DNA from 2 places in the Priestia sp. TSO9 genome. Region 2 is predicted to be linked to the other one. Evidence: a T-box and tRNA genes for the amino acid it is inferred to sense, from the RefSeq annotation. Region 2 holds a T-box; the other holds one or more tRNA genes.
The links. The T-box of region 2 lies ahead of thrS (threonine--tRNA ligase). A T-box ahead of a tRNA ligase gene usually reads a tRNA of that ligase, here a tRNA-Thr.
Positions count from the first base shown of each region.

Region 1: it has a tRNA-Thr gene. The T-box ahead of thrS (threonine--tRNA ligase) is inferred to sense a tRNA for this amino acid. The anticodon was not compared.

Region 1 covers NZ_JAJEKD010000015.1:912,338-921,585, forward strand. The annotation lists gene LJC66_RS19955 (YwaF family protein) at 1-224, opposite strand, end outside; gene LJC66_RS19960 (ABC transporter permease/substrate-binding protein) at 487-2,010, opposite strand; gene LJC66_RS19965 (ABC transporter ATP-binding protein) at 2,010-2,960, opposite strand; tRNA gene LJC66_RS19970 (tRNA-Thr) at 3,211-3,283, opposite strand; gene LJC66_RS19975 (aromatic ring-hydroxylating oxygenase subunit alpha) at 3,494-4,546, shown strand; gene LJC66_RS19980 (DHA2 family efflux MFS transporter permease subunit) at 4,581-6,104, opposite strand; gene LJC66_RS19985 (TetR/AcrR family transcriptional regulator) at 6,370-7,272, shown strand; gene LJC66_RS19990 (hypothetical protein) at 7,280-7,480, opposite strand; gene LJC66_RS19995 (ATP-binding protein) at 7,615-8,889, opposite strand; gene LJC66_RS20000 (sulfite exporter TauE/SafE family protein) at 9,161-9,248, shown strand, end outside.
Region 2 covers NZ_JAJEKD010000015.1:1,722,485-1,731,732, forward strand. The annotation lists gene LJC66_RS24095 (hypothetical protein) at 1-12, shown strand, start outside; gene LJC66_RS24100 (DUF1294 domain-containing protein) at 31-291, opposite strand; gene rplT (50S ribosomal protein L20) at 352-711, opposite strand; gene rpmI (50S ribosomal protein L35) at 751-951, opposite strand; gene infC (translation initiation factor IF-3) at 973-1,476, opposite strand; ribosomal protein L20 leader region at 1,546-1,668, opposite strand; gene thrS (threonine--tRNA ligase) at 1,841-3,799, opposite strand; T-box leader at 3,844-4,092, opposite strand; gene ytxC (sporulation protein YtxC) at 4,153-5,010, opposite strand; gene dnaI (primosomal protein DnaI) at 5,107-6,039, opposite strand; gene LJC66_RS24135 (replication initiation and membrane attachment family protein) at 6,072-7,499, opposite strand; gene nrdR (transcriptional regulator NrdR) at 7,572-8,033, opposite strand; gene LJC66_RS24145 (hypothetical protein) at 8,277-8,663, opposite strand; gene speD (adenosylmethionine decarboxylase) at 8,757-9,137, opposite strand.

The sequences.
Region 1 (9,248 bases), 810 kb from region 2:
GCAGACCACTGATGACATCCGATTTCCCAAGCCTGGTAGGCTGTTTCTGAAGCAATTAGAACGAGTGAAAGCAAAACGAACACAAACCTCTTTTGTCGTAGCTGCTTTCGACACAAAAAAATAAATGCTCCTATGATCACGATAATAGCTAAAGTTACAAGATGTTCAACTGAAAAAAGCTGAAAGGAATGTTGTACAGGATGGCACGTAAAAAATGAATTCATAAAACCGCCTCCCTTCCATCAGAAAACAAATTTGGTACCTTTAGCTTGTTCATAAGGCCTCATTTTCATTAATGCTTCTCTCGCATTAAAAAGAGATTGAGACATAACGAGATCACGCCAATCTAAAGACGGACGAATGGAGTAAATAATCGAGTATGGATAATCAACTGCTAGAAACAGCTAAAATAAAAAGATCCGAACGATTTATCATTCGGATCTTCTTTCAACGAACATACTGTTGTCCTAGCTTTTTTCTTCGTTTTTACTCTTTAATTAATCCTTTTTTCACTAAGAATTGATGAGCAACTTCTTCAGCTGTTTTTCCTTTTGCATTTACTTGATAGTTCATTTCACGCATTTCGTCATCACTGATTTTACCGCCCAGTTGATTTAAGATTTTTTTCAGTTCAGGATGCTCTTTTAGCATATCTTCACGAAGCACAGGCGCTCCTTGATACGGAGGGAAGAACTGCTGATCGTCTTTTAAGACTTTCAAACCAAACTGTTTGATTTCAGGATCTGTTGCGTAAGCATCCAGCATATTAATATCGCCTTTTTCTACAGCGCGATAGCGAAGCTTCGGCTCCATCGTTTTAATATTCGGGAAGGTAAGACCATATTCTTTTTGAATGCCTACATAGCCGTCTTCACGATCTTTAAACTCAAGCGTAAACCCTGCTTTTACTTTATCTGTTGCATTTGCCAAATCTGAAACGGTGGTTAGATTATTTTCTTTTGCAAATTCTTTTGTTACTGTCAATGTGTACGTATTATTAAACTTCATTGGATCTAAATAGACAAGGCCGAATTTCTTTTGAAATCCTTCTTTTGCCTGGTTGTACACCTCTGTTTCATCTTTGCTCTCCGGCTGTTCCTTTAGATGCGTCACAATGGCTGTACCCGTATATTCAGGGTACAAGTCAATTTCCTTGTTACGCAGAGCCTCAAATACAAATACTGTTTTTCCAAGCGACGATCGAAGATTTACTTTCATATCGGTTTGATCTTCAATTAATTCTTTGTACATATTAATTAAAATATCTTGTTCTGCACCAATTTTACCTCCGATAACAAGGTCTGGTTTTGTTGCGCTCATCGCTGCAAACGGAGAAACAAGAATGAGTATTAATACGATGATCATAATAAACGAGCGTTTTTTGGACCCTTTTTTAGCTGAGTGTTCAATCGTTCGCAGAATTCCATCAAAAATAAGCGCTAATAATGCTGCTGGAATGGCTCCTAATAAAATCAAACTATTATCGCTTCGGTCAATACCAAGCAAAATTAAGCTTCCGAGTCCGCCCGCTCCGATAAGAGCCACGATTGTCGCTGTACCAATAATGAGTACCATCGCTGTGCGAATTCCGGCCATAATGACAGGAAGAGCTAGAGGAAGTTCTACTTTAATTAATCGTCTCCACGAGTTCATCCCCATAGCTTTGGATGCTTCAATTAAAGATGGGTCCACTTCTTTAATTCCGGTATATGTATTTCGTACAATAGGAAGAAGCGAATATAAAAACAGGGCAATAACCGCGGGAAAGGTTCCAATTCCGACAAGAGGAATCAGTAATCCTAATAAAGCGAGTGAAGGAATGGTTTGCAGTACGGCTGTTACGCCAATGATCGGTTCAGCAATGCGGTCATGTCTCGTTAAGTACAGTCCGAGCGGCACTGAAATTAATACGGCGATAACAAGGGCCAGTACTGAAATTTGAATGTGTTCAAGAAGAGCTTGAAACAGTGCGTCTCCTCGTTGATCTAATAATGTGCTTAGTGCATTCATTACAGCGTTCCTCCTTCTTTCGTCTTATCAGAAAGAAACGCTAATAGAGTTTTGCGCGTTACAACGCCAATGCGTTTGCTCCCTTTTTTCACGGCTATTGCTTCATGGTCGTAAAGGGCGTCCATTGCCTGCTGAACAGTAGCGGTTGAAGCTAGCTCTTCAGTAGGTTCTACGTCTGGCTGTTCACTTTCTTTGAGAAACATATCCAATGTCTCAAATAAAGCATTTCCTTGATTTCCAATAAACGTTTTTACAAATTCATTTTTAGGCTTTTGAATGAATTCCTCCGGGGTTCCAACTTGAACAATTTCCCCGTCTTTCATTAGGCAGATACGATCTCCAAGCGTCATCGCTTCGCTCATATCATGCGTAACAAACACAAATGTTTTTTTGATTTTTTCTTTTAAGCTAATAACATCTTGCTGAAGCTGTTCGCGGCTTAACGGATCGAGGGCACTAAAGGGTTCGTCCATTAAAATAACGGGGGGATCAGCTGCGAGGGCACGCGCTACACCTACACGTTGCTGCTGGCCACCTGAGAGCTCAGACGGCTTTCGGTTTCGATACTGCTTTGGATCTAGTCCTACCAAGGTAAGCAGTTCATCAGTGCGCGTTTTGATTTTGTTTTTCTTCCAATGCTTCATCTCGGGTACAATAGCTATATTTTCAGCAATGGTCATATGAGGAAAAAGAGCAATCTGCTGTAGGACATAACCAATGTTCCAGCGCAGCTCATGTATGTTGTGGTCCGATACGAGCTTATCTTTTATGTATAGTTCTCCTTCGGTAATATCATGAAGACGGTTAATCATTTTTAAGGTGGTTGTTTTCCCACACCCACTCGGACCAATTAAAACGAAAAACTCTCCTTCTTTAATTTCTAGATTAATATTTTTCACGGCGGTCGTACCGTCTGGATATTGCTTTGACACATTCTTAAACGTAATCAAATTATCGTTCACACTCCCTGTTGAAATTTAACCCCTAGTTTCGTGTACCCAATGCTTAGAGGCAATAAACATTCTTTTAAGAATATTTCTAAATATGATTCATAAGACATAGTGAAAAAGATATACATGTTTTCTCACAGCGTCCTAATAAGGCTATCAAACTGTTAAAGTTTTCACAAGGCGGAGAAGAATTTTAAAGCCATCACAAATAAAAAAACCTTCTTTCAACAAGAAAGAAGGTTTTTTAGTATGCTAGCGACAGGGATCGAACCTGCGACCTCTTGCTTACCATGCAAGTGCTCTACCTACTGAGCTACACCAGCGTCTTGGAAAATTATATCACGTTTAAATTCATTTAGGAAGCGCTTTTTTAAATTTTTTTATTGGTATATTCTCTAATTTACGTCTTCTTAAATTCGCACTTTCTACAAAGTTCCATATTTTATGTTAGAACTCCTTACATAAATTATGTGAATTTTCTTTTTTTATATTACCCTTAGTAAAAGAGCTTACAAAAGAAGGGAAGAAAATAGATGGAACAACAACCAACCATGACCAAATCAAAAACGGCAACTCCCTACCCAAGAGACTGCACGTTCAGCCTGGAAGATTGGACGACGCTCGCTAAGTATTGGTACCCCGTCGCACGCTGCAGTGAGGTAACAGAGAAACCAACGTCCGTAAAACTGCTAGATGTAAATCTAGTTCTATACCGTACCACACACAAAGTAGTGGCGGCTCGTGATTTATGCGTTCACCGAGGCACCCCTCTTAGCATGGGCTGGGTGGAAGATGATGAAATTGTCTGTCCTTACCACGGCTTCCGCTATGCAACGGACGGCGCATGCACGTCGATTCCAGCTCACCCTGATGCCAATATTTCTCCCCGCTTGTGTATGGCCGTCTATCCAGTTATTGAACGATTTGGATTAGTGTGGACTTCCCTGACAGGGGAACAAGATAACCTGCCTTACTTCGATGCGTGGGAGGACCCTGATTTTCAGCAAATTGTTTGTCCGAGCTTTGATATCATGGGTTCGGCCGGTCGTCAAATGGAAGGCTTTTTAGACGTAGCTCATTTTGCTTGGGTTCACACGGACACATTTGGTGATCGAAACAACGCCTTTGTGCCTAAGTATAAAGTAAGCGATACAGAGTATGGGCTTCATGTAGAATATACGAGCACCGTGAGCAATTATTCCAAAGAACAGCAGCATTTAAATCCACCTGATTTTAAATGGCTTCGTGTCTTTGATGTTTATCCACCGTTTACAGCTACGCTAAAAGTATACTTCCCAGAAGGCGCAGAGCTGTGGATTATGAATGCAGTCTCTCCTATTTCAGCCCGCGAAACACGTTTATTCGCACCAATCGCTCGAAACTTTGACAAAGATTCTCCCGTTGAAGGTGTGTATGACTTTAACCTTCGCGTCTTTGACGAAGACCGTGAAATGGTTGAAAACCAAAAACCTGAAGACTTGCCTTTAGACCTGCAGATGGAAGCGCACATTATGGCTGATCAAACGTCCATCGGCTACCGAAAATTATTAAAGAAAATGGGGTTAAGTTTTAGATATACAAGCTAAAAAAATCCCCGCTGTCTCAGCGGGGATTTCTTTTTCATTTAGCGAACTGCTCACGTCCTGCTTTTTCCTTTATCACTTCATCTTCACTTGCCGGCGTTGCGCGTTTCATAAATAATGAAAGAATTAAGGCAACCACCACTAGTACTACTGAGACGGCAAACGCATCGTTAATCCCTTGTACCATTGCCTGCATCCCAATCTGTTCTTTCATTTGAGCTGCCCCGGCTGCGGTTGCATTCGCTGCTCCCGCTCCGCTCATTGCATCTTGAGCGAGCTCTTTTGCATGCGTAGCTGTACGGTTTGACATCACCGTTACTAAAAGAGCCGAACCAATAGCTCCCGATACTTGTTGAAGCGTGTTATTCATCGCAGTACCATGCGGATTAAAGCGCTGCGGCAGCTGATTTAATCCGTTTGTCATAACCGGCATCATCACCATAGACATTCCGAACATGCGAAGTGTGTAAAGCGTAATGAGCGTTGTATACGTCGTATCAAGCTCTAAGTTACTGAAGAAATACGTCGTAACGGCTGTAATCGTTAGACCCGTTACAGCCAGTGCACGCGCTCCAAATTTATCAAATAATTTTCCGGTAATCGGTGACATCACACCCATTAATAGCGCACCCGGAAGCATTAGTAATCCTGAATGAAGCGGAGAAATGCCTCGTACCGTTTGAACATAAATTGGCATTAGCAGCATGGCTGAGAATAATGCCATTGTGATCACCATTGAAATCGTTGATGATAAAGCAAACATTGGATATTTAAAAATGCGGAATTCAAGCATAGGTGTTTTAAGCTTGAACTGACGCGTAATAAATAAAATCAGCGCCACAGCTCCTACGATAATGGTGCCGTATACTTCCACAGAATCCCAGCCTTTATCTCCTGCTGAGCTAAATCCGTATAGAAGTCCCCCAAATCCAATCGTAGATAACACAAGCGATAGGAAATCCAAATTGATTTCCACTTTTTCTTTTTTGTCTTTTAATAGGAAGAAAGAGCCTATTAATACAATTGCCGCGATTGGCGTAACAAGGTGGAACAGCATTCTCCACTCATAGTGTTCAATTAGCCACCCTGATAAAGTAGGACCAATTGCCGGAGCAAAAATCATAACTAAACCGAAAATCCCCATCGCAGCTCCGCGTTTTTCTAATGGAAAACTTGTGAGCAATACGTTCATTAAAAGCGGCATCATAATGGCTGCGCCTGATGCTTGGATAATACGAGCGGTTAACAAGACCGAAAATACGGGCGAAGCACCGGCAAGTATTGTTCCTGCTGTAAATAAAGTCATTGCCGTTAAAAATAAGCCTCTGACAGAATAGCGCTGAATTAAAAAAGCGGTTGTTGGAATCATAATACCATTCACTAACATATAACCAGTAGAAAGCCACTGGACAGTTGACGTTGTCACCTCTAAGTCTTTCATAATAGACGGCAGCGCCACGTTTAATAATGTTTCATTCAACAATGAGATAAAAGCGCCAATTAACAAAATAGCAATTATGCCATAAGGCGGCTTTTCCATTTGATTTATCGATTGACTCATTATTGTACCTCCTTATACTTTAAGTTCATTTTTTTAGACACATGTTCTACATAGAGTATATTATACTGTGAGTTCAATTTATGCAAGTGAAAAATCTTGCGTTCATATCCTTTATTTTATCGACTTTTTTAGTCCTATAATCCTTTTATATCAATGCATTTTCGCGGTATCGTCTATTTTTTCGAAAAGAACATTTGTGTAAACGCTTTAAATCATGTATCATAAAGTTGGATCATGAGTCTAATTTTATATTTAGGTGATAATAATGAATAACCGAAAACAGCAAGTTGTAAAAAATGCACACCATCTCTTCGTTGAGAAAGGATTTCAAGCTACTTCTATTCAAGACATCATTGATTATAGCGGCATTTCAAAAGGAACATTCTACAACTATTTTTCTTCAAAAAATGAATTATTAATCGCTGTTTTCACATGGCTTCATACGACCATTGAACAAGAGCGGAATCAGCTGCTGGTTGGTAAAAGTCTGACCGATGTAGATGTATTTGTTAAACAGATTGATGCACAGATGAAAAACCATCATAAACATAAATTTTTCACATTACTTGAAGAAGTATTTGTTTCCAATGATCCTGACTTAAAAGCGTACATAAAAAAAACCCAGTTTATCGAAGTAAACTGGGTTTACAAGCGGTTCATTGATTTATTTGGACAAGAAAAGAAACCGTACCTGCTAGATTGTGCAATTATGTTTCTTGGCATGCTTCATCGCAACTTTCACTATAATTTTATGGTTAATGGCACAAATACTGACCCACATGAGATCATAAGCTACAGTGTCAAACGCTTGCTTCCTCTTGTAGACGAAGTAGCAAATTCAGGAGACATTTTGCTCGATCCGCAAACGATTAAAGAATGGCTTCCATCTTGCCCGAATACTAAAAATCAAATAGAACAGGATATTTCTGCAGCACTTATCGATTTAAAAAAACAGGTTCACAAACAATTTACTGATGAATTCGAACGTCAAAAATGCACAGAGCTTATTAGTTTTATTGAAGAAGAGCTGTTTAAACAGTCAAATCCCCGGAAGTTTGTTGTTGATAGTGCTCTTCATTCGTTACAGCAGCTGTCTGTCAACAAAAGTAAGACAACGCTAGAGGATTTACAGACGATGATTGATCAGTATGTGAGTGAACTTCATTAAAAACAAATTAAGCCATAACGAAATCAATACAATCTAAAAACGAACAAATGAGATACATGAGCTGAACCTCTTGTTCCACCGCTGTTGATTTCCGTGCAAGGCTTCGCTTTCCGCGGGCGGCCGGTGAGCCTCCTCGTCGCGTACGCTCCTGCGGGCTCTCACCTGTGCCGCTTTTCCTGCAGGTGTCTTCGCCTTGCCCTCCCATCAACTGCTAGAAGCGACTAAGTAGATGAAACATACATTTACCCTGCCAATGAAAAAATCCGAATGCGTTTGATTCTCCCTCAAGGATCAAACGCATTCAGATCTTCCTTCAACTAAACAACTTTTGTCCCGGCCTTTTTATTCACAAAGTGGAAACTCAAGTGAAAAGCACGTTTCTTTCCCTTTTATGCTAGACACACTCACTTTTCCCTTCATATAATGAATAATGCTGAAAGATACCATCGTTCCAAGTCCCGTACCTTTTTCTTTTGTTGTAAAATACGGTTCGCCTAGCCGGTTGATTTGTTCTTGCGTCATGCCGCAGCCCGTATCAATAATATCCACGATAACAGCTCCGCCTTCTTTTCCTACTTTAATAGTTAACGTGCCTCCGTTTTGCATCGCTTCAATACTATTTTTAAATAAATTGATTAAGCACTGCTGAAGCTTTCTTCTTTCTCCCATTACGAAGCACTTCACTTCTTCATCAAATGTAAAATCAATCGCGACTCCATTCATATTGGCAAGAGGCGTCATAATATGGGTGACGTGATGAATCTCTTCTGAAATATTCATTTTTTCATTTCGTTCTGGTGCAGAATTGGCAAACAGCAAGTAATCATCAATGATTTCTTTTGCGCGGTCTAGTTCATTAATCGCAATTGAAATGTAGCGTTTTTTAGTAGGTTCTTTTTCATCTTCTTGCAGCATTTGCATAAATCCTCTGCTTGCCGTTAGAGGATTTCGCACTTCATGAGAGATGCTGGCAGCTAAATGACTGACAATTTCTAGTTTCTCTGCTTTCATCAGGCGCTGCAGCACTAGTAAATTTGCCCGTATCGCTTCCCACAGTATGGTAATTACAAACATGCCTGCTACATCTAAAATCGCGAATTGAACCCACACGCTAATAGGAATGCTTGTTACGTGCAAGACAAAAATGGATACAAGCATAGCTAATAAAGAACCGATTATACTAAGACAGGTGCTCACGATAATTCTATTTTTTAATGAGAAATGTAAAAAGTATTTTGTTAGGAAAAATAAAGGAATGGATAAAATCGGAAGAGCAATTAATGTTGATAAAAACCCTACATCATACCCGCCAATTAGCAAGCGCAGCAGTAAAATAAAGACAAAAAGCAAGCTCCCTAGCGGCCAGCCTCCATATAACGTTCCTAAAATATAAGGAATTCTTCGTAGATCCATTCGATAGTCATCCGGGACATAAGCTCCGTTGACGGGAAACAAAAGGCAGAAGGTAATAGCTAAAATCGGAAATACTGCGATATAACGATCTTTCCACCAATGAATTTTTTTAGCATACTTGATTAAATAAAACATCTGAACTAAAAATAGCGCCAATAAAATAAATAGAAAATTAATTAACAAATCTTTTGTGACAAAACTCATGCATTCACCGGTCTTTCAAATGAGATAAAAATAAACTCTTTTATTGCATTTACATTTGTAACACAAATTAGAGCGTAATCATAGATAAATAAACGTATTCTATTTACTTTTTTACAACTTCCTATCACTTTATCGTCCGTTCCCTAAAATAGTGAAGGCTAAGAAAACCTTTTCAACTCCACTAAAAATATTCAGAATTTTATTTACATATGAGCTACAATGCTCTATAATCAGATCAATGTACTTGGTTTTGAGAGTAGGAGGACGAAATATGGAACTATCAATTACCTTAATGGGATTATTCGTTGGAACCCTTGTAGGCTTAACGGGGGTTGGAGGTGCCGCTTTATTAACACCTT
Region 2 (9,248 bases):
TTTTTACACTGAGCACAAAATCATTTGTGCTCAGCTGATAACAAAAAAGAAAAGTAAGTCAAGAGCAGCAAGAATAGGAAAACCTACTTTAAACGATGTGTGCTTCGTTTTATGACGATAGCAATACATACCAATCAGTCCTCCGATGGCTCCTCCGACAACAGCTACCGTCCACAGTGTGCTTTCGGCAATTCTCCACTCATGTCTTTTCGCTTTTTGTTTGTCTCTATACATCATTCCTACCCCTACGATATTAATAACAATAAAATAGGTAAGCAGCAGTTCATTCATGATATGTCCTCCGATAGCAAAAAAGCCTCATCATCTAAAGATGACGAGACTTTATATTCATTACTTATCTAAGCCTTTTTTAGCAGCAGTTGCTAATTCAGCAAATGCTTTTTCATCAGCTACAGCTAAGTCAGCAAGCATTTTGCGGTTAACTTCAATACCTGCTAATTTTAAACCGTGCATTAAACGGCTGTAAGAAAGACCGTTCATACGAGCAGCTGCATTAATACGTGTGATCCATAATTTACGGAAATCACGTTTTTTCTGACGACGGTCACGATAAGCATACATGTGAGATTTCATAACTTGCTGATTAGCAACTTTATATAATCTATGCTTCGAACCGAAGAAACCTTTAGCTAATTTTAAAACTTTTTTACGACGTTTGCGTGTTACTGTACCGCCTTTTACGCGTGGCATAATTGTTTACCTCCTGTATTGTTTCTATCTCAACCCAAATTACTTAATGTTATCTAATAAGTGACGGATACGTTTGAAGTCACCTTTGCTTACTAAAGAACCTTTACGTAATTTACGCTTTTGTTTTGTAGATTTGTTAGCGAATAAATGGCTTGTGTAAGCACGAGCACGTTTTAATTTACCGCTTCCAGTCTTTTTGAAACGCTTTGCAGCGCCACGATGTGTTTTCATTTTTGGCATGGGGTGTTCCTCCTCGTTCTATTACTTCTCGTTTTTAGGTGCCAAGACTAAGAACATGCTGCGGCCTTCCATTTTAGGAGCCGATTCAACTGAACTTACATCTTCGCAAGCTTGTGAAAAACGTTCAAGTACTTTTTGGCCAATCCCTTTATGAGTAATGGCACGACCTTTAAAGCGAATAGACGCTTTCACTTTGTCACCTTTTTCAAGGAACTTGCGTGCGTTACGAAGTTTAGTGTTAAAATCATGTTCATCAATTGTTGGACTTAAACGAACTTCTTTTAAGTTTACAACTTTTTGGTTTTTACGAGCTTCTCTTTCTTTACGTTGTTGCTCATAGCGGAATTTACCGTAGTCCATAATACGACATACCGGCGGTTTCGCATTTGCAGCAACCATTACTAAGTCAAGATTTACTCGTGAAGCAATTTCTAATGCTTCATTTTTTGATTTAATTCCTAATTGTTCACCGTTTTGATCAATTAGACGAACTTCGCGAGCTCGAATGCCCTCGTTTACCATCATGTCCTTGCTAATAAGTAGCCACCTCCAAGGTTTAATGAGCGAATACGCTTGCTTAGACCGATTATTAACTCACACAAAAAAGTGTGAGTACATACTGCACCCACACTTCTATCGTTTTAATTAAGATACGATGTACCTGCTAACTGCTCTATGCGTCACTCAGGTGAGAAGCGGGTGCTTCTTCTTCTGTATAAACAAGTATTCAATTACTTAAGCTATTATAGTATCAACAAAGACAAAAGTCAATGATTTCGTTCTTTTTTTAACAACAAAAGTTATTGTATCAAAGGAAAAACATTTATGCAACAGTTTTTTATAAATGTTAGATAAAAAAGCAGAGAATTTCAATTCTCTGCTTTCTTCATTAACGAGATGCTTCTGCTTTTACATTTTGTAAAAAGGCTTGGAAATCCACTGTTTCTGAATTCTGCTCACCATATTTACGTACGTTTACTGCTTTATCCTCTACTTCTTTATCCCCTACAACAAGCATATAAGGAATTTTTTGCATTTGAGCCTCACGGATTTTATAGCCAATTTTCTCATCGCGAGAATCAAGTTCCACGCGAATACCCGCAAGCTGAAGCTGTTCTTGCACTTCTTTTGCATACTCAAGGTGAACCGTAGTTGATACCGGAATCACTTGAACTTGTACAGGTGCTAACCACGTTGGGAAAGCTCCTTTGTATTCTTCGATTAAGAAAGCTACAAAACGTTCCATTGTTGACACCACGCCGCGGTGAATAACAACCGGTCGATGTTGTTTTCCGTCTTCCCCTACATACGTTAAGTCAAAGCGTTCAGGAAGTAAGAAATCCAGTTGAACCGTAGATAGCGTTTCTTCTTTACCAAGAGCCGTTTTAACTTGAACGTCTAGTTTTGGACCGTAGAATGCCGCTTCGCCTTCAGCTTCATAATAATCAAGATCAAGCTCATCCATTGCGTCTTTTAACATACTTTGTGCTTTTTCCCACATTGCATCATCATCAAAGTATTTTTCTGTATCTTCAGGGTCACGGTAAGATAGACGGAATGAATAATTTTCAAATCCAAAATCTTTATAAACCGCTTCAACTAAGCGAACTACACGAATAAATTCTTCTTTGATTTGATCCGGACGTACAAAGATATGCGCATCATTCAGCGTCATGCCTCGAACACGCTGAAGTCCTGATAATGCTCCTGACATTTCATAGCGGTGCATCGTTCCAAGCTCAGCAATACGAATTGGAAGCTCACGATAGCTGTGAATACCTTGTTTGTAAACCATCATGTGATGAGGACAGTTCATTGGACGAAGAACAAGGTCTTCGTTATCCATTTCCATTGCAGGGAACATGTCATCTTGGTAGTGCTCCCAGTGACCAGACGTTTTGTAAAGTTCTACACTTCCAAGCACTGGAGTATAAACGTGCTGATAACCAAGGCTTACTTCTTTATCTACGATATAACGCTCGATAATACGGCGGATCGTCGCACCTTTTGGAAGCCATAAAGGCAGACCTTGTCCTACTTTTTGAGAATTTGTAAATAAGTTTAACTCTTTACCAAGTTTACGGTGGTCACGTTCTTTTGCTTCTTCAAGAAGACGAAGATGCTCGTCTAAATCTGCTTTTGTAAAGAATGCTGTACCATAAATACGCTGCAGCATTTGATTATCGCTGTCTCCGCGCCAATAAGCACCCGCCACGCTTAATAGTTTAAATTCTTTAATTTTACCTGTTGACGGCACGTGCACGCCTCGGCAAAGGTCAAAGAATTCGCCTTGTTGGTAAATCGTAACCTTTTCACCTGCTGGAATCGCATCGATCAATTCAAGCTTTAGTTCATCGCCAACTTCTTTAAAAAGTTGAATGGCTTCTTCACGAGAAACTTCTTTTCGTTCAATTTCAATATTTGAATTAACGATTTTTTTCATTTCTTTTTCAATTTTACCTAAATCTTCAGGAGTAATTGATTCTTCCATATCGATGTCATAGTAAAAACCGTTTTCGATAACCGGCCCTACACCTAGCTGTACTTTTGTATCTTTGTATAAACGTTTGATTGCTTGAGCCATTAAATGCGCTGTACTGTGACGCATAATTTCAAGCGCTTCAGGAGCATCTTGCGTAATGATTTCAAGACTGCCATCTTGTTCGATTGGCGTACGTAAATCCAGCAGCTCGCCTTTTACTTTGCCTGCTAATGCTTTTTTCTTTAATCCCGGGCTAATAGAAGCCGCAATATCTTCTGTTGATGATCCTTTTGGATACTCTTTCACAGCTCCATCAGGAAATGTCATTTTGATTACTTCTGACACAACTTTCCACTCCTTTAACATAACTGAATAAACTTTTTGTAAAAACAAAAAACTCGTCCCTTATCAAAAGGGACGAGTTGTGTATACACGCGGTACCACCCTTGTTTCCTCTTCGTATCTTGGATAACCCAAAGAACCCGAAGCGGCTCGAGGTTTTATAACGGAAATTCCGTCAGTAATTACTAGAGGCTCTGCTCGTTTACTACTGAAGTTTAGAGGTGGTAAGAATATATTCCGTGTTAGGAGATTTTCAGCCTGGATCTCCCTCTCTACAAACCGTAAATATACACTCATGTCCTCATCATAACTTGTAACATATAGCTGTTTTTTAATATGCATTTATTATATTCATTTTCAAAATAGAAATCAACCTTTCACGTTATATTTTGCTTTTGATCAAACGGAAATTCATTTTTTTCGTATAACATAACTTTTTCTTGAAAGATATTTTGAATGGTATAAACAAAATCATGATCATGCTGGTCGCTATACAGATGAATAGCAGCTGGAGATAAACTTAGCAAAGGCGCGATAATAGTTGAGTCTATGTATAATGATTCTTGTTCAGATAAAAAGGCCTCTGCTAGAGCTGCACATTCACGTTCAGGAACATACCTACTATTGTCGTACAACACAAACCTGTTTTTATTCAAGTGCATTACGTACACATCACCTGTAGATGACTGTCTTTCATTAGCTGCTTGACGCAGCTGATGAATAAGAATTTGATAGTCTTGTTCAAGCTTATATTCATCAATCGCCAGCTCGGCATAATAGCGCAGCCGCTCTTGATATTCTTTTAAACGGAATTGGAGAAAAGACTCAAAGGTGAATGTTACATTATGAATGAAGAAGTCTTGAAGAGCCTGGCGGATAAGTAATTCTCTTGGAAGAGAAAATGTTTTTTGCGGAATTTCGCCTCTCTCTCCTTCCATAATCCCCCCCATAATTTGAAGCAGCAAATCTTGCTCTTCCTCTTCTGAATAGAAAAATTGTTCTTTTAATATGTTTACCATCATCTTTTTTTCTTTCTTTTTTAAAATTACGTGGGTTAATACCGGTATCACCATGTCTTGTAAAATGGCCTCTCTATGGTATGTCTCATCAATGACTAAAAGCTGATTATTCACTAGCTTCAAGCACTGTGAACCATATGATAAAGCGCTTCGCTTCGCGCATAAAGACTCATATACAACGACTGCGTCTTCTACATATTTAAAGAATATTTTCATTCCTCATAGCCCCCCTTTGGACACGCTTTATTAATGTATATGGGGCAACATGCAAAAAAATGAGCAAGTCGTTACAAGAAATGTAAAACGACCTGCTCATCTATTTCGTTTATTCTCTCCATTCATTTCAACAGGAATGGCTAGAGACTTAATTCGTTCCATGACACGAGCGGCTTTGAGCTCTTCCTGCTCGCCTCTTTGGGTATAAGTCAAATGATGTTGAAGCTCTTTAAAATTTAAATTCGAGCTGAAAAATGTCGGCAAATTTTCGAGCATGCGGAATTGTAAAATGGTTCCGAGCACATCGTCTCGCATCCAGCTCGTTACGGATTCTGCTCCGAGATCATCAAGCATAAGAACCGGTACTTTTTTGACATACTCTATTTTCTCATTGAAGCTTTGATCTTGAAACGAACCTTTTAACTCACGCAAAAACTCCGGAACATACAGAATGGTAGATTTCACTTTCTTTTCGGCTAACGCATTGGCAATTGCTCCAAGAAAATACGTTTTCCCCACACCAAACGAACCGTGTAAATATAAAGCTTTCATTTTCTTATTTGGCTCATATTCTCGCACAAAATCTCTTACTAGTTTAATGGCTTCAAATCTTCCCTGCTCAATTTCGATATCAGACATTGTTGCCTGTAAAATTTCTTTCGGCACGTACATACACTGAATAAAAGATTCTTGTTCTTTTCGCTCATCTTCTTGTACTTTTCTAGGACAGCGTTCATACTGTAAATCAATATTACGGCCTTTTACAACCAGCTGAGGGTGGTATCCCTTCACCATGTTGACACAGCTTTGCAGAGAAGGACACTTGTCACAGCATTTGCTTTGGTCGATAAATTCATGCATCTTCATCAGACCTCGGTCGACCATTTGCTCATCTAACTCATGGCGATGCTCTTGCAAAAATGTTTTAACTTCAGGATCAGACAGGATACTGTTTCTTAATGCTTCTAAGCGTGCTTTAAAATCTTTTTTGTTCACTAACTGATTTAGTGAATCATTGATAGGCTTCATCTTTTTCACCTCGTCTCTATCATACCTGCTTTTTATTCTTTATGCTTTTGTTTTAGCTCTTGATCTAACTGCTTGAGCTCTTCTTGTAGCTTTCGTTTTTCTTCTTCAAATCCGTCCACTTCTTTTGAAGGCTGCTTTTTCTCTTCTTTTTCTTCATCGCTCAGCCACTCTGGCACCATTTCTTTACGCACAATCTTTCGTCCAGCCGTTTTTTTATTTTGCTTTGCTTCGGTCCAGTTCTGATATTCTTTCTGTTCATTTTTAGCTAAATTCATGGCATCTTGAACAGTTTGGACCTTTTTGCGCGCCCAGTGTCCAGCAATTTTCTCTACATAGCTCTTAGACAATTTCATATCGGATCTTAGCATAACATAGTAAATCAGAACATTTACTACCCCTGGTGAAAGTTTTTGGTTAAACATCACTTCTTCAATCATTTGCAAATCCGCTTTTGAAGGCTCTGCTCCCCCGGAAAACTCGATCAAAAGCTGTCGAGGAGAAGTCACTTCAAGCTGTTGAATAAGCTGCTCTTCTTTCGTCTGCGGCTGCTTTTCCTGCATAGTACGAAGCATGGGCGGCTGAATTTGTTCGCTTAGATTTGGAAGTGCTTCTCCATTTTCAAATTGGTAAAAGGACTGTGCTGCTTTTCTAAGTAATTCAATATCAACTTGATCGTTCTCATTTAGTGAATCGAGCACCACATTTTTCATTTGAAGAGGATCGATACCATATAAAAAAGCTAGCTTTTCAATCGCTTGTTTTACTTTAGATGTAATGGACCTTTTCGAAATCATTGAATCTGTTAGACCTGCTAAAAATAAATCAAAATCAAAGGAGTCCGGGCTCATCTCAATAGAAGCGCGTTTGGAGGAATCTACAAAGTCCGTTTGAGCATCAGGAGAAAATACATCCTTGCTTTCAGACTGAAAACTTGGAGCCAGCTCTGTTGCTTTAACTGATTTAAATACATCGTTAAATGAATGCGTGACATCTTTGAACGATTGGTCATCGACGAGTGAATCCGAAAAATAATTTTTCACTTTTTGAAAGATGGATTTTCCAAGTCGGTTATATAAATATACATTTAACACACCATCGTTAAAAAACTGATGGGGCATAAGAGGAGGAATGAGCTCATAAATGAACACACGAACATCATCTTCTTCCTTAATATATGTTTTTAACAAACCAATGCCTTCTAATTTTAACCGCTCATGGTAAATAGCTTTCAAATTAATTTGCATCATTGACATTAGATGATGATGCGTAGACTCTTTCCCCCATAAACGGTCTTGTTCCAGCTCGCTCCATAGCGTCATATACAGACCAAAGCACGTCGTACCCACCAACGGCTGATAGAGCATGGTTAAAATCTTTCGGTCGTATTCCTGCAGTATGCCGTTCGAACGAACAACATAACGATCGACGGGTATCATTTCTTTCCAATGTTGTTCTTTCATGTCGTTCCCTACCTACTTTTAAAGTAATAGAAATGACAAAAAAAGAGCCTAAAGAATACTTCAATAGCTCTTTTACAGTCGTTCCTTCTTAATTAAATCTTTTAATTCATCAATAAATACATTGATGTCTTTAAATTGTCGGTATACAGAAGCAAATCGAACATAAGAGACTTCATCGATAGCAGCTAATCGCTCCATCACCATTTCTCCTACCACATCTGACTGCACCTCTGATGTACCCTGACTGCGCAGCTCTGTTTCAATATCGTGTACGGTATCTTCTAATTGTTTTAAGCTTACTTGGCGTTTTTCACACGCCTTAATTAACCCTCGAAGGATTTTGTCTTTGCTGAACTCTTCTCTCGCTCCATCTTTTTTTACAACAATTAACGGAAGTTCTTCTACTTTCTCAAAAGTTGTAAAACGATAGTGACACTCTTCGCATTCACGTCTTCTACGAATAGAGCGGCCTTCTTCTACAGGGCGCGAGTCCAGCACTCTCGTTCCATTGTAATGACAGGATGGGCACTTCATATTCTCAGCTCCAATAATAAACCTTGTTTTTCTTTTTATTTTCTCTTATATAAGTTAATTTCCATCTATGTTAGCCGGCTATTCGCCATTTATTATGATTTTTATCATCATTTCCTTTAACAAACACGATGCTGTATTAAAGGATTTGCTTTATTCCATCTTATAGAAAACAAGGCTTGAATACAAGTAAAGGAAAAGGAATTTCCCCATTTTATTTCCTGAAATTCAAAAATGATAAGGAACTTACGAAGAAAGAGGAATAAGTTTTTGATCAAAGCTCTTATAAAGCGTACGTACAAGTTCTTTACTAAAACCAAAATCAACCGGCACCACTTTTGATTCTGTTGTAGCAGAAAAATCGATAGCGGTTTCAAGAGGACGTACGTTAATAATGGTAATCACAACAAAAGCTTTTCTTCCTTTTACAACGTTTAAGCTAATTTCTCCTCGCTCTTCATATGCAGCAAGTATCTCTATCCCTTGCATGTGCTTCAACATTTCATGAACTTGCTTAAATGCATTCCCAGCCGTTGTTTTATAATAATGCGTTTTTAGAGTCGGATCTGAATGGTGATCGCTTGTTTCTACATGATTAGAAAATAAAGATTTAACTGCTTGTACTACCCCCATGTTGTTATCCCCTTTGTTTTTGCGTATTAAAATTTTATATACTAAAAAGAGGTGTGTAATACACCTCTTAACTTACGTAATCAATCGACACTATTAAAGTGCATTCGCTTTAGTTTGTTTTACCTGAACAGGACCCATTCCACGTGGCAATTCAATTGTTTCACGTGTCTGTGCACTTAGAGCATCTGCAATATAATCTGCTGCGATTGTAGGATCTAAATGACCACAAGTATAAACATCGATACTTGCATAACCATGCTCTGGGAAGCTGTGAATCGTTAAATGTGATTCTGAAATAATAACAACGCCACTTACACCTTGAGGTGCAAATTTATGGAACGCTACTTCGCGAACTTCCGCACCAGATTTTAAAGCTGCATCAACAAACGTTTTTTCAATATAATCAATATCATTTAACTTATCGAAATCGCATCCCCATAATTCTGAGATGACATGACGACCCATTGTTTCCATAATGATATTTCCCCCTTTAACAATTTTTAATCGTTAAACATGAAGTTCTTTCGCCATATAGCATGTTAACTACCACGGGGGAAAGTTAGTCCAAAGAGGTCCTAACCCTTT